One region of the Streptomyces sp. NPDC051133 genome, then DNA from elsewhere that is predicted to be linked to it. Evidence: riboswitches for the same ligand, from Rfam matches in the RefSeq annotation. Region 1 holds a riboswitch; each other region holds the start of a gene.

Region 1 (3,316 bases):
GCCATCAGGGGGCAGCCGGGCACCACTTGGGGTCGAGCAGCACACAAGTGCGCGCAATCACAGGTGAGTCGGCGGGGCGTGGTGTCCGTATTCTCTGATCATGGCACCCACCCCCGCGTATGCACTGATCGCCACCGACCTGGACGGGACGCTGCTGCGCCGCGACGACACCGTCTCCGACCGGTCCCTCGCGGCGCTCGCGCGGGTGGCGCGGGCCGGTGCGCGCCACTTGGTGGTGACGGGCCGCCCGGCCCCGCGGGTACGGCCCCTGCTGGCCGGCCTCGGCTGCGGGGGGCTCGCGGTGTGCGGGCAGGGCGCACAGGTCTACGACGCCGCGAGCGGCCGTCTGCTGTGGTCGGTGCGGCTGGACCGGGAGCTGGCCGAGACCGCGCTCGGCAAGATCGAGGCCGAGGTGGGGCAGGTCTACGCGGCCGTCGACCAGGACGGCGTGGACGGGCTGACACTCATCGAGCCCGGATACCGGATGCCACACCCGACCCTGCCGGCGGTGCGGGTCGGGCGGCGCGAGGACCTGTGGCGCGCGCCCATCAGCAAGGTGCTGCTGCGCCACGCCACCCTGTCGGACGACGCATTGGCGGCCCTCGCGCGGGCGGCGGTGGGGTCGCTGGCGACGGTCACCATGTCGGGGCCGGGGACCGTGGAACTCCAGCCGTGCGGGGTGACCAAGGCGACCGGGCTGGCGCTGGCCGCCGAGCGGCTGGGCATCGCTCCCGGCCGGGCGCTGGCCTTCGGCGACATGCCCAACGACATCCCGATGTTGGACTGGGCCGGACACGGGGTGGCCATGGCCAACGCCCACCCCGAACTCAAGGCGGTGGCCGACGAGGTCACCTCGTCGAACGAGGACGACGGCATCGCCGTCGTCCTCGAAAGACTGTTCCCGACCGACTGACCGGAACATCAGTAGGAGCCTGTGCCCCTAGCGCGGCGACGCCCGTCAGTAGGCGCCGAACACGTTGTCGATCGACCCGTACCGGGCGGCCGCGTAGTTGCAGGCGGCGGTGATGTTCGCGACCGGGTCGTAGATGTCGGACGACGTTCCGGCCACGTGGTACGCGTTGAAAGTGGGGTCGATGACCTGGAGCAGGCCCTTGGACGGGATGCCCTTGGCGGCGTTGGAGTCCCAGAGGTTGATGGCCTTCGGGTTGCCCGAGGACTCGCGGATGATGTTGCGGTAGATGCCGTTGTAGGAGCCCGGGATGCCCTTCTGCGCCATGACCGAGAGGGACTCGCGGATCCAGCCGTCCAGGTTGTCGGGGTACCCGGCCTGGGTGGTCGCGGCCGTCGTGGCGGCCGGGGTGGCGGCGGACGCGCTGGCCGCGCCGATGAGCGGCAGGGCGAGGACGGCGGCACCGGTGCCGGCGACGGCGACGGTGCGGATGAAGCGGTTGCTCCAGGTACGGCGGTGCTGAGCGGCAGCAGGCATGGGAAAGTTCCTCTCCGTCGCCTGCGAGGTGAGCTGTCGGGTTCGGGCGGGGAGGTGCCCGGCCGTGCCCTCTGGGAAGGCACGGCTTCACCCCTAGCCGTTCCGGCGCGACGTGTGCCGTCCGATCCGGCGCTTACCTGGGTCCCCCGCTCCTGCCGCATGGATGAGTTCGTCGATGGGGATGCGGGCGGCGGCAGGATTCGGCGTTCCGCCCGACGGCCCGGAACGTATGCGAGAGCACATGTCGGGAACAAGTTAAGGATTCATGGAACGCCCCATTTGACCTTGGTCTGTGCCGTATGGGGTACTTGATCCTTTGCGTTCGCCAATCCTCAACTCGGCGGTGCGGCAAGGAAGGAGGCGTCGACGGGCAGGCCTCGGGTGCCGGGTGGGGGTGCGTGACTCAACTCACGGAATAGCGAATTACGTCAAATCGGACATGGGGGATTCGGGCGATTTGCGCTCGGGTTCGGCCGGCCGTGGAACCCCTGGCGAGGTGCCCGTCGTCGTCGAGGGGGGTACCCGTCGTCGTGACCGTGGCCGCAGCGGTACGGAGGGTGGCGCGCACGTTACTCCGCTCGCCCCTCGGTCCGCGACAAAGCGGTCAGATTGCGGTTAAGTCGATAAATGTCCGTTCTTACTATCCGATCACAAACATAACGGTCATGATCCGATACCGCCCAGGCTGGACCGGTGGGCGCTATCGGTGATCGAAACAGGACCGGATACGCTGACTTGAGTGATGGCAGCGACCTATCGACAAACCGCGTAAGCGCCAGCAGACACCAGCAGACAGGAGACCCCTCGTGACCGTCGTCGGGCCGTTCGGGCTGAGCGTGCGGGACCAGGCTCTGGAAGCCGATGTCCAGGCCGGATTGGCGGCTGTCGAGGAAGGCTTGCTCGAGGCCACCAAGAGCGAGGTCCCGTTCATCACGGAGGCCGCGCAGCACCTCGTACGGGCCGGGGGGAAGCGGTTCCGGCCGCTGCTCGTGATGCTCGCGGCGCAGTTCGGCGACCGCTATGCGCCGGGCATCGTGCCGTCGGCCGTGGTCGTGGAGCTGACCCACCTCGCCACGCTGTACCACGACGACGTCATGGACGAGGCGGCCGTGCGGCGCGGCGTGGACAGCGCCAACACCCGCTGGGGCAACTCCGTCGCGGTCCTCACCGGCGACTTCCTCTTCGCCCGCGCCTCCCAGATCCTCGCCGACCTCGGCCCCGAGGCGGTCCGGGTGCAGGCCCTCGCGTTCGAGCGGCTGGTCACCGGTCAGATCCTGGAGACCGCGGGCCCCTCGGACGGCCGTGACCCGGTCGAGCACTACCTGGACGTGCTCGGCGGCAAGACGGGCTCGCTGGTGGCGGTGTCGTGCCGGTTCGGCGCGATGATGTCCGGCGCCGACGAGACGGTCGTCGACGTGCTCACCCAGTACGGCGAGCGGCTCGGCGTCGCCTTCCAGCTCGCCGACGACGTCCTGGACATCGCCTCCGACTCCCACGAGTCCGGCAAGACCCCGGGCACCGACCTGCGCGAGGGCATCCCGACCCTGCCCGTGCTCCGGCTGCGCGAGCGGGCGGCCCGGCTGGGGCTGCCCGAGGACATCGCGCTGTGCGAGCTGCTGGACTCCGACCTCAGCGACGACGCCCGGCACGCCCAGGCGCTGGCCGCCCTGCGCGACCACCCCGCGCTGGAGCAGGCCCGGCGGGACACCGTCCGGTACGCGGAGGAGGCGCGGGCCGCGCTGGCCCCGCTGCGGGAGTGCGACGCCAAGGCGGCGCTGCTGGAGCTGTGCGACGCGGTGGTGCACCGCGCCGGCTGAGCACCGGCGCCGGCAGGTGCGTCGTCCCGCCCGACCCCTACGGGTCGGGGGA
Region 2 (3,316 bases), on a different contig from region 1:
GCTGGGCGGCCAGCCAGGCGAGGGCGACCGTGGCGACCTGGGCCCCGTGGGCGGCCGCGATCTCGTCCAGGGCCGTGAGGACCTGCCGGCCGCGCTCGGACTGCAGGTGCTTGGCCGCTCCCTCGGCGCGGGCGCTGTCGACCGTCGTACCCGGCCGGTACTTGCCGGTCAGGAAGCCCGAGGCGAGCGAGAAGTACGGCACCGCGGACAGGCCCTCCTTCGCGGCCAGGTCCTGCAGCGGGCCCTCGTAGGTGTCGCGGGAGACCAGGTTGTAGTGGGGCTGGAGCGCGACGTACCGGGCCAGGCCCTCGCGGTCGGAGAAGTCCAGGGAGGCCCTCAGGCGGTCGGCGCTGATGTTGGAGGCGGCGATGTGCCGGACCTTGCCCGCCTTCACCAGCTCGTCCAGGGCGCCGATGATCTCCTCGACCGGCACCTCGGGCTTGTCGAAGTGGGTGTAGTAGAGGTCGATGTGGTCGGTGTCCAGGCGGCGCAGGGAGGCGTCGGCGGCCGCCTTGATGTTGGCGGCGGACAGGCCCTGGTACTCGGGGTGCTGGCTGACCTTGGTGGCGATGACCACGTCGTCGCGGTTGCCGCGGGCCTTGACCCACTTGCCGATGATCGTCTCGGACTCGCCGCCCTTGTTGCCCTCGATCCAGGCGGAGTAGGAGTCGGCCGTGTCGATGAAGTTGCCGCCGGCGGCCGCGTAGGCGTCCAGGACGGCGAAGGAGGTCTCCTCGTCCGCGGTCCAGCCGAAGACGTTGCCGCCGAGGGAGAGCGGGAAGACCTCGAGGTCGGAGGAGCCGAGTGTGCGCAGAGAAGTCATGCTCAATGTCAACGCCGGCGGCGGATGATCGCATTCCGCCGCCGGCGCCGTGTTCACACGAACGACACGCTCAGGGGGTGAGGCCCTTCGACCGCAGCCAGGGCGCCGGGTCGACGGCGGTGGCCTGGCCGTTCGGGTGCACCTCCAGGTGCAGGTGCGGGCCGGTGACGTTGCCGGTGGCACCGACGCGGCCGATGACGTCGCCGGTGGAGACCTTCTGGCCGACCGAGACGTTGATCGAGGACTGGTGGCAGAACCACAGCTCGGTGCCGTCGTCCAGGGTGAGGACGGTGCGGTAGCCGTAGGCACCGGCCCATCCGGCCTGGGTGACCGTGCCGCTGTGGATCGCCTTGATGAGGGTGCCGGTGGGAGCGGCGAAGTCCAGGCCGGTGTGGTAGCCGGAGGACCACATGGAGCCGGGCTGCCCGAACGTTCCGGTGAGCGTGTACGAGACGACCGGCAGCGTGTACTGCTTGGCCAGCTCGGCCAGCCGCTCGGCCTCGGCGGCCTTCTTGGCGTCGGCCTCCGCCTTCTGCTGGGCGGCGGCGGCCTTGGCGGCGGCGTCCTTCTCCGCCTTGGCGGCGGCGTCGGCGGTCTGCTTCTCGGAAGCGGCGAGCGCGGCGGCGGTGGCCTTGCTGTCGGCCTTGCTCTGCTGCTGCTCGGCCTGGGCCATGATCCGGTTGCGCAGGGCCTCGCCGGCACCGGTGCTGCTGTCGCTGTCGGCGGTGGTGCCGACGTTGCTGAGCGCGGTGGCGGTGGCCTGGTGCGTGTCGGAGCCGGAGGAGTCGTCGCCGAAGAAGTGGTCGACGGAGGACGGCAGGTCCGGCAGGTCCGGCAGGGATATGGAGACCGGCGGCTTGCCGGTGTTGGCGCTGGCCATGCCGCCCGCGCCGACCGCGGCCATCACGCCGACGCCGAGGACGGTGGAGCTGCGCGCGAAGCCGCCGCGCTGCTTGGCGACGCGGTGCCGGCCGCGGACCGGGGCGACGGAGTCCTCGGTCGGGTTCCACTCCTCCCAGGGGCCCTCGTCGGCGCGGTAGGCGCCGTAACCGAACGTTTCGGACTCGCGCTGCGCAGGCACGAACGGGGCTTCTGGGGCAGGCCGGTTGGACGCCACGCGGGCGTGCTCCTTTCCTTCCGCCGCCTACCGGGTTAGCTGACGGGTTCGGAGCAGGAAGGTCTCCTACGCGCGTATACCGGTCGTGGACTCAAAGCAGTTCACGGCGGTGTCCGCGTGATTCACCCCAAGGTGGTGGTTCCCCGGTTCCCTTGCGGGATTCGGCGCGTGCGCACGGAGCCGCCTCTTGTGACGGCTGGGACGACCGCGCTGCGTTATCGAACGTTAATAGACCCGCCAGGCACTTTCCAAGCCGTTCGGCTTGATCATTAAGGTTTCCGGTCGCGGACTTTCCGGACAGGAAGCCTGCAAAACGGGCGAGTTGGCCACGCTTCAGGAGTCTCAGTGTTTTTGATGGTGACTCAGATGTTATGCGCACGGCGGTCGGGCGGTCACAGGCCGTGACTTCCGCCCAGGGACCGTCACCCCGCTCAGGGCCGCCGCACGGCGAGCAGCGCCATGTCGTCCGCCATTCCGCCGCCGGAGTGCCGCCGCGCCTCGGTGGCGAGCCGGTCGAGCAGCGCGCCCGGGTCGGCGAAGGGGCGTCCGTCGAGCCGCCGTTCCAGGTCGTAGAACCGGCCGTGGCCGTCCCGGGCCTCGGAGAGGCCGTCGGTGTGCAGCAGCAGCGTGGCCCCGCTCGGAAAGCCCGCCTGGAGGGACCGGTCGGGCCACCGGCCGAGGTCGGCCATGCCCAGCGGCAGCGCGGGCTCGTGCGTGGTCAGGGCGCGCACGGTGCCGTCGGCGTAGAGCAGCAGCGGAGGTGGATGGCCGCGGTTGACGAGCCGTACGACCCCGTCGCCGTGCGGGAGTTCGGCGAGGACGGCGGTGGTGAACCCCTCGAAGGCGTCGATGCCGGCCCGCCGGGTGCCCTCCCGGGCCAGCGCCCGCTCCAGCCGCTCGGCCACCTCCTCCAGGGTGGCCGCGTGCTCGGCCGCCTCCCGGAACGCCCCGATCACCACGGCGACCGCGGCGACCGCGCCGATGCCCTTGCCGCGTACGTCCCCGACGACCAGCCGGACGCCGTACGGGCTGTCCTGCACCGCGTACAGGTCCCCGCCGATGGACGCGTCCCGCCGCGCCGCCTCGTAGCGGGCGGCGATCTCGAAGCCGCCGATCCGCGCCGCGGGCTCCGGCAGTACGGCCCGCTGGGCGGCCTCGGCGACCTCCCGGGCGGAGGCGAGCCGCCGGTCGCCGAGCCGGACCACCCGGTTGATGGCGAGGGCGAGCAGGGCGACCGTGGCGATGGTGACCGCGTCGGTGACGGCGGCGACGGCGGGGTGGGTGCCGGGGCCTGCGTGCACCGCGAAGCCGGCGGCGAGGGCCGTGAGGCCGGTGAGCACGGTGGTGCGCAGCGACGACAGGGGTGCGGCGATCAG
Region 3 (3,316 bases), on a different contig from region 1:
ACGGCGTGTTGCGAAGTCCTCACACGCTCCCCCGCCCGGCGGAAACGCAGCCGGTGCACGGCCGACGCGCGCTCGGTGTGCACGGCCGTGACCGCCCGCGCGCGCTCGCCGTCACCGCGCGCCACCGCGTCCACGATCGCCCCGTGCTCCGCCCAGGACTCCACCGGGCTCGGCGCGGACTCCACCGCGTACATCCAGGCGATCTTGTGGCGCAACTGGGTGAGCATCGAGGTCAGCGACGGACTGCCGGAGGCCTGGGCGAGCGTCTCGTGGAACCAGCCGCCCAGTGCGCGCAGATCGGCGCTGTTGCCGCTCCTGGCCCGCTCCTGGCCCAGCCGGACCAGCCCGCGCAGCACCTTCAGATGGGCCTCGGTGCGCCGCTGCGCGGCCCGGGCGGCACCGAGCGGCTCCAGGAGCAGACGCATCTCCAGCAGGTCGGCCGCCTCCTGCTCGGTCGGCTCGGCCACGCACGCGCCCGCGTGCCGGCGGGTCACCACGAAACCCTCGGCCTCCAGGGTGCGCAGGGCCTCGCGGACGGGCACGCGCGAGACGCCGTAGCGGCGGGCCAGTACTTCCTCGGTGAGGCGGCTGCCGCGTTCATGGACACCGGCGACGATGTCGTCCCGGATCGCCGTGCACACCGAGTGCGCCGGAATACGCATGACCGACCTCCGCCTTAATCCCCGTGAAACGCCGACGATGGACGCGTGTTCTGCGACTCTATTGCAATGAGCCGGAATTTCCGACGGCGGGCCGTAATCCATGGATATTTTTTGGACAGCGGTGCGGGCGGAGACAGCGGAAATACGGCGAAAGCCCCGGCTCGGCGAGCCGGGGCTTGTCAGGGGTACCGGCGATCGCCGTCCGGTCGGTCAGGCGTTCACGCCGTGCTTGCGGAGGTAGGCGACCGGGTCGACGTCGGAGCCGTAGTCGGGCGTCGTACGCGCCTCGAAGTGCAGGTGCGGGCCGGTGACGTTGCCGGTGGCGCCGGACAGGCCGATCTGCTGGCCCGGGGTGACCTGCTGGCCCACCGTGACGCCGATGGAGGACAGGTGGCCGTACTGGGTGTACATGCCGTCGGCCATGCGGATCACGATCTGGTTGCCGTAGGCGCCGCCCCAGCCGGTGGAGACGACGGTGCCCGAGCCGACCGCGTGGACGGCCGTGCCGCTGGCCGCGTGGAAGTCGATGCCCGTGTGGTGGCCCGAGGACCACAGGGAGCTGCTGGCCTCGTAGCCGGTGGAGACGTAGGAGTGGGCGACCGGCGGGACGAAGGCGTTCAGCCGCTTGCGCTCGGCCTCGCGGGCGGCACGGGCCCGGGCCTCGCGCTCCTGCTTGGCCTTCGCGGCCGCGGCCTTGGCGGCGGCCTCCTCGGCGGCCTTCTGCTCGGCGGCCTGCTTCTGGGCGGCGGCCTGCGCGTCGATGTGCTCGGCGATGTCGTCGCTCACGGCGAGCACCGGGGTGAGGCCGGTCTGCTCCGCGGAGTTCTCGGCGGCGAGGGCCGGGGAGGCGGCGAGGGTGCCGATGACACCGGTGGTGGTGAGGGCCGCGACACCGGCCGCCTGAGCGGTGGTGCGCTTGACCCGGCCGGGCTTGCGGTGCTTCCCGGTGGCGCACATGAACGCCATGAAGTGGCTGGTCCTTTCCTTCCCTCTCGCCTACCGGGTTAGCTGACGGGTTCGGAGCAGGAAGGTCTCCTACGGGCTCCCCCGCTTCCGCGCGGGCGCCCGATTCACCCCAGGGACGGTGGGTCCCCGGCTCCCCTGGCTCGCGCCGTACGGGGACTCGGCGATGACTGTCCGGTGCCGCGGGCGCGGCGTACTGCCTGACGAACAGCCCGGACGACGCTAAGCGGGGCGGCTTTCGAACCTCAAACGCAACCGGTGTTTTGTAGCGCATCCCACAGGGCAGACAGGCAACCTCCGTCTCAAATCGGTCATCTGGGGAAGCGGTTGGAACGACAAGGGCCCTGACGACCCGTAGGTCGTCAGGGCCCACGCGCGAGTACGGCGTGTGCGTGCGTGCCGCAGTGGCTGCCGCCACGCGGCGGCCGCGGACGCTACTCGGCGGCCACGACGGTGACTTCGCCGATGCCGAGCGCCTCGACCGGCGCCTTGATCTGGGCGGCGTCACCGACGAGGACGGTCACCAGGCGGTCCACCGGGAAGGCGTTCACGACGGCCGCGGTGGCCTCGACGGTCCCCGTCGCCGCGAGCTGCCGGTAGAGCGTCGCCTGGAAGTCGTCGGGCAGGTACTGCTCGACCTGGTCGGCCAGGGTGCTCGCGACGGCCGCCGCGGTCTCGTACTTGAGCGGCGCCACGCCGACCAGGTTCTGCACGGCGACGTCCCGCTCGGCGTCGGTCAGGCCCTCGGCCGCGAGGGTGCGCAGCACCTTCCACAGGTCGTCGAGCGCGGGACCGGTGTTCGGGGTGTCCACGGAGCCGCTGATGGCGAGCATCGAGGCGCCCGTGCCGTCCGGGGCGGACCGCATGACCTGCCCGAACGCGCGCACGCCGTAGGTGTAGCCCTTCTCCTCGCGCAGCACGCGGTCCAGGCGGGAGGTGAGGGTGCCGCCGAGGCAGTAGGTGCCGAGCACCTGGGCGGGCCACACGCGGTCGTGCCGGTCGGAACCGACCCGGCCGATGAGCAGCTGCGTCTGGACGGCGCCGGGGCGGTCCACGATGACCACGCGCCCGGTGTCGTCGGCGGTCACCGGCGGCACGGGCCGGGGCTCGCCCGGGGTGCCGGTCCAGGCGCCCAGGGTGTCGCCGAGCAGCTCGTCCAGGTCGATCCCGGTGAGGTCGCCGACCACGACCACCGTGCCCGTGGCGGGACGGACGTAGCGGTCGTAGAAGGCCCGTACGGCGGCGGCGTCGATCTTCTCGACGGTCTCCTCGGTGCCCTGGCGCGGGCGCGACATGCGCGAGGCCGCCGGGAAGAGCTCCTTGGAGAGCTCCTTGGCGGCACGGCGGGAGGGGTTGGCGAGCTCGTGCGGGATCTCGTCCAGGCGGTTGCGGACCAGCCGCTCGACCTCGCTCTCGGCGAAGGCGGGCGCGCGCAGCGCGTCGGCGAGCAGGCCGAGGCCCTTGGCCAGACGGGAGGCCGGGACCTCCAGGCTGATCCGGACGCCGGGGTGGTCGGCGTGCGCGTCGAGCGTGGCACCCGCGCGCTCCAGCTCGGCGGCGAACTCCTCGGCGGAGTGCTTGTCCGTGCCCTCGGAGAAGGCCCGCGCCATGATCGTGGCGACGCCGTCCAGGCCCGTCGGCTCGGCGTCCAGGGGCGCGTCCAGCAGGACCTCGACGGCGACGACCTGCTG
Region 4 (3,316 bases), on a different contig from region 1:
GTGAGACCCGGGCCCGTTGCGAGGGTCAAATCTGGCCTCTGAACTGCGAGTTCTAAACGATCACTAGAACATGTCCCCATTCTAACGCGTCGTACGTCCTGTACATTCTGTACAGAACACGGGCCCACCGGAGGCCCGTGCCCTGAGGAGGGGTGTGCCCATGTCCCGACCGATCGCCCGCCACGTGCTGCCCGAGTTCACCGAGCGCGCCGGCGGCGTCACCCGCACGCTCGATCCGTACGGCAAGCTCTTCGAGGACCGGATCGTCTTCCTCGGCACCCCGCTCGACGACGCGGCGGCCAACGACGTCGCGGCCCAGTTCATGTACCTCGAACACGCGGCCCCTGAGCGGGACATCACGCTGTACATCAACTGCCCGGGCGGTTCGTTCAGCGCCCTCACGGCCGTCTACGACACGATGCGCTACGTCGGCTGCGACGTGCGGACCTACTGCCTGGGCCAGGCCGTCTCCCAGGCCGCGGTGCTGCTCGCGGCCGGCGCGCCGGGCAAGCGGTTCGCACTGCCCGGCGCCCGCATGGTGATCGAACAGCCCCAGCTGCCGGAGCCGGTCGAGGGCCAGCCCAGCGACCTGGTCATCCAGGCCGCGGAGCTGGTGCGCACCCGCACCCTGACCGAGGAGATGCTGGTACGGCACACCGGGCGCACGGCGGAGCAGGTGCACCGGGACCTGGAGCGGGACCTGGTCCTGGACGCGCCCGGCGCACTGGCCTACGGCCTGGTGGACGGCATCGTGCCCAGCCGCCGGAGCATGCCCGGCGCGCGGGACGCGGGATGAGCCGCGGATGCTGCCACCCGAACTGCCCCCGCTGCCCGCACTGACCCGCGCCGAGGGGGAACTGATCGACCGTTACCTGGAGGCCGCCGACCTGCTGGGCCGCGTCAATCCGGCCCGGCACGGGGACACCTACGCCGGCCTGCGGGCGGCCCAGGCTCTGGTGCGCAAGGCGGCAGAGCTGCGGGACGCGCTCGCGCTGATGCACCGTCGGGGCGAGACGGAGCTGCACGGGGACACGCTGGCACGGGCGTTGCGGGTGCTGGACGGGGAACGCCGGACCGCGCGCGTCGCGCTCCCGCCGGACTGCGTCGGCTGATCCGGACACCGCTCCGGCCCGAGGGGGCCGCCGCGTCGACACGAATCGTTCGGGCCGGACACGAAACGGCCCGAACGACGTACCGCCGACCGGTGTACTTCCGCGTCGTTTTCCGGGCCTTTCGAGTTGCGCTCCGCGCCGTCGCGAGATCCCCGAATCGGTGTTCCGCCCCAGGTCCGGGGCTACGTCCGGCATCTGACGGTGCCTCGAACACAGCTCTGTCCACCCGAACGGGTGAGTGGTGAGTAACGCCACAAATCCCCGGTTCCGTTGGGATTTTCGGACAGCTGTAGGTGAAGATCCCTGTCTGACGACAAGCCCCCGCCACAACGGCGGGGCGATCCGGGCGGACGCCGAGTCCTGCCGCCGCACGGATGACCGGTCGACAGGAGTGGATCGGCAGGAGTGGAGGACCCAGGCAAGACGGGTCGCCGGGACGGATGTTCGTCTGCTCGTGGCAGACGGGCGGAGGTTCCGAGCAGCCCTTGGGGTGAAGCCGCGGCAACGCGGCCGGGCAACTTCGCCAGCCCGAATCCGACAGGTCATCCTTCACAGGCGGCTGACGAAGGGTTGCGCATGACTGCGCTCAATCGTGTCCCGTCGCTCATGGCCCGGGCCGGTACGGCCTCGGCCCTCACCCTGGCCGCCGTGGGCGGCTCCATCGCGGTCCCGGGCCTCGCCACCGACGCCTCGGCCGCGACGCTCGCGACGAAAGCACTCCAGGTCGCGGCCTCCAAGAAGGGGTCGCCGTACCAGTACGGAGCCACCGGGCCGCGCCGGTTCGACTGCTCGGGGCTGACGCTCTACTCGTTCAAGAAGGCGGGCAAGACGCTGCCGCGTACCGCAGCCCAGCAGTACAACAAGACGCACCACATCTCCTCCGGCCACCGCAAGGCCGGTGACCTGGTCTTCTTCCACTCGGGTTCCAGCGTCTACCACGTCGGCATCTACGCCGGCCACAACAAGATCTGGCACGCCCCGAGGACCGGTTCCGTGGTCAGGCTCGAGAAGATCTGGACCAAGAGCGTCTGGTACGGCCGGGTCAGCTGATCCGGGGTCAGGCCAGGAGCGGCTCCAGCAGCAGGGCCGCTCCCAGCGCCGTCAGCGCCACCCCGGTGCCCGCCTGAAGCCCACGGGCGGCCCGGGGCCGGCGCAGCCATCCGCCGAGCCGGTCCACCAGCAGGGCGACCACCTGGAACCACGCCAGGGCCAGCGCGCACACGATCAGCGCGAGCAGCAGCGTCCGGGGCAGCGCGTGGCTCCCCGCGGGCACGAACTGCGGCAGCAGGCTGAGGAAGGTCAGTGAGGCCTTGGGGTTGAGGACGTTGGTGACGAAGCCCTGCCGCAGCGGGTGCGTGGCCTCGGCCGCGGCCTCCTCGGGCGTGCGGGCCGGCCGCCGCAGCTCCACCAGGGTGCGCACCCCGAGCTGCAGCACATAGGCGCCGCCCAGCAGCTGCAGCGCCCGGAACAGCGCGGGCACGGCCACCAGCACGGCCGCGACCCCGGCCACCGCCAGGGTGGTGTGCACCAGGAGTCCGCCCGCGATGCCGAGCCCGCAGACCGCGCCGGCCCGCCGGGAGACGAGCGCGTTGCGCACCACCACGGTGAAGTCGGCGCCGGGCATGGCGACGAGTCCTGCGGCGATCCCGGTGAAGGCGATGAGCTGTCCGTCCATGCGACCAGCCTGCCGCGATCGGGCCTTCAGCAGGTATTTCGAGTTCTCTGGATGAGCCTTAAGCATTGCTTTAGGCTGGGCTCATGTACGACCCCACCCGGCTGGCCGCGCTGGTGGCCGTCGCGGAGGCCGGCTCGATCACCCGGGCCGCCGACCGGCTCGGCTACACCCCGCCCGCGCTCTCCCAGCAGCTGGCCAAGCTGGAGCGGGAGGCGGGCACGGCGCTGCTGGTCCGTCATCACCGCGGGGCGCGGCTGACCGAGGCGGGCGAGGTGCTGGTGGCGCGCGCCCGGCGGGTGCTCGACGAACTGGCGCAGGCCCGGCACGAGCTGTCCCGGCTCACCGGACTCACCGGCGGCGCGCTGCGCCTCGGGACCTTTCCGACGGCGGGGGTGCATCTGCTGCCGCCGGCGCTGAGCGCGTTCCGCCGGGCGCATCCGGACGTGACGCTGTCGGTGGCGGACTACGACCCGCCGGCCGGGGTCACCGCGGTGGCGGCCGGCGAGGTGGACCTGGCGCTGACGCACAC

Evidence for each region. A riboswitch is a leader RNA that binds a small molecule or an ion and turns the genes downstream of it on or off. The one in region 1 is predicted to bind cyclic di-AMP.
Region 2: linked by a shared signal. The riboswitch ahead of AB0N17_RS19905 (M23 family metallopeptidase) and the one ahead of AB0N17_RS30540 (transglycosylase SLT domain-containing protein) in region 1 are both predicted to bind cyclic di-AMP.
Region 3: linked by a shared signal. The riboswitch ahead of AB0N17_RS26705 (M23 family metallopeptidase) and the one ahead of AB0N17_RS30540 (transglycosylase SLT domain-containing protein) in region 1 are both predicted to bind cyclic di-AMP.
Region 4: linked by a shared signal. The riboswitch ahead of AB0N17_RS03430 (C40 family peptidase) and the one ahead of AB0N17_RS30540 (transglycosylase SLT domain-containing protein) in region 1 are both predicted to bind cyclic di-AMP.

Annotation. Positions count from the first base shown of each region.
Region 1 covers NZ_JBFBBK010000035.1:14,777-18,092, forward strand. Annotated here, with positions in the region: gene AB0N17_RS30535 (Cof-type HAD-IIB family hydrolase) at 101-913, shown strand; gene AB0N17_RS30540 (transglycosylase SLT domain-containing protein) at 959-1,447, opposite strand; cyclic di-AMP (ydaO/yuaA leader) riboswitch at 1,451-1,632, opposite strand; gene AB0N17_RS30545 (polyprenyl synthetase family protein) at 2,254-3,264, shown strand.
Region 2 covers NZ_JBFBBK010000018.1:56,625-59,940, reverse strand. Annotated here, with positions in the region: gene AB0N17_RS19910 (aldo/keto reductase) at 1-823, opposite strand, end outside; gene AB0N17_RS19905 (M23 family metallopeptidase) at 894-1,940, opposite strand; cyclic di-AMP (ydaO/yuaA leader) riboswitch at 1,948-2,117, opposite strand; gene AB0N17_RS19900 (PP2C family protein-serine/threonine phosphatase) at 2,372-3,316, opposite strand, start outside.
Region 3 covers NZ_JBFBBK010000027.1:122,220-125,535, reverse strand. Annotated here, with positions in the region: gene AB0N17_RS26710 (GntR family transcriptional regulator) at 1-662, opposite strand, end outside; gene AB0N17_RS26705 (M23 family metallopeptidase) at 873-1,628, opposite strand; cyclic di-AMP (ydaO/yuaA leader) riboswitch at 1,641-1,801, opposite strand; gene AB0N17_RS26700 (pitrilysin family protein) at 2,060-3,316, opposite strand, start outside.
Region 4 covers NZ_JBFBBK010000002.1:206,371-209,686, forward strand. Annotated here, with positions in the region: gene AB0N17_RS03420 (ATP-dependent Clp protease proteolytic subunit) at 161-796, shown strand; gene AB0N17_RS03425 (hypothetical protein) at 804-1,112, shown strand; cyclic di-AMP (ydaO/yuaA leader) riboswitch at 1,548-1,686, shown strand; gene AB0N17_RS03430 (C40 family peptidase) at 1,689-2,162, shown strand; gene AB0N17_RS03435 (LysE family translocator) at 2,170-2,787, opposite strand; gene AB0N17_RS03440 (LysR family transcriptional regulator) at 2,871-3,316, shown strand, end outside.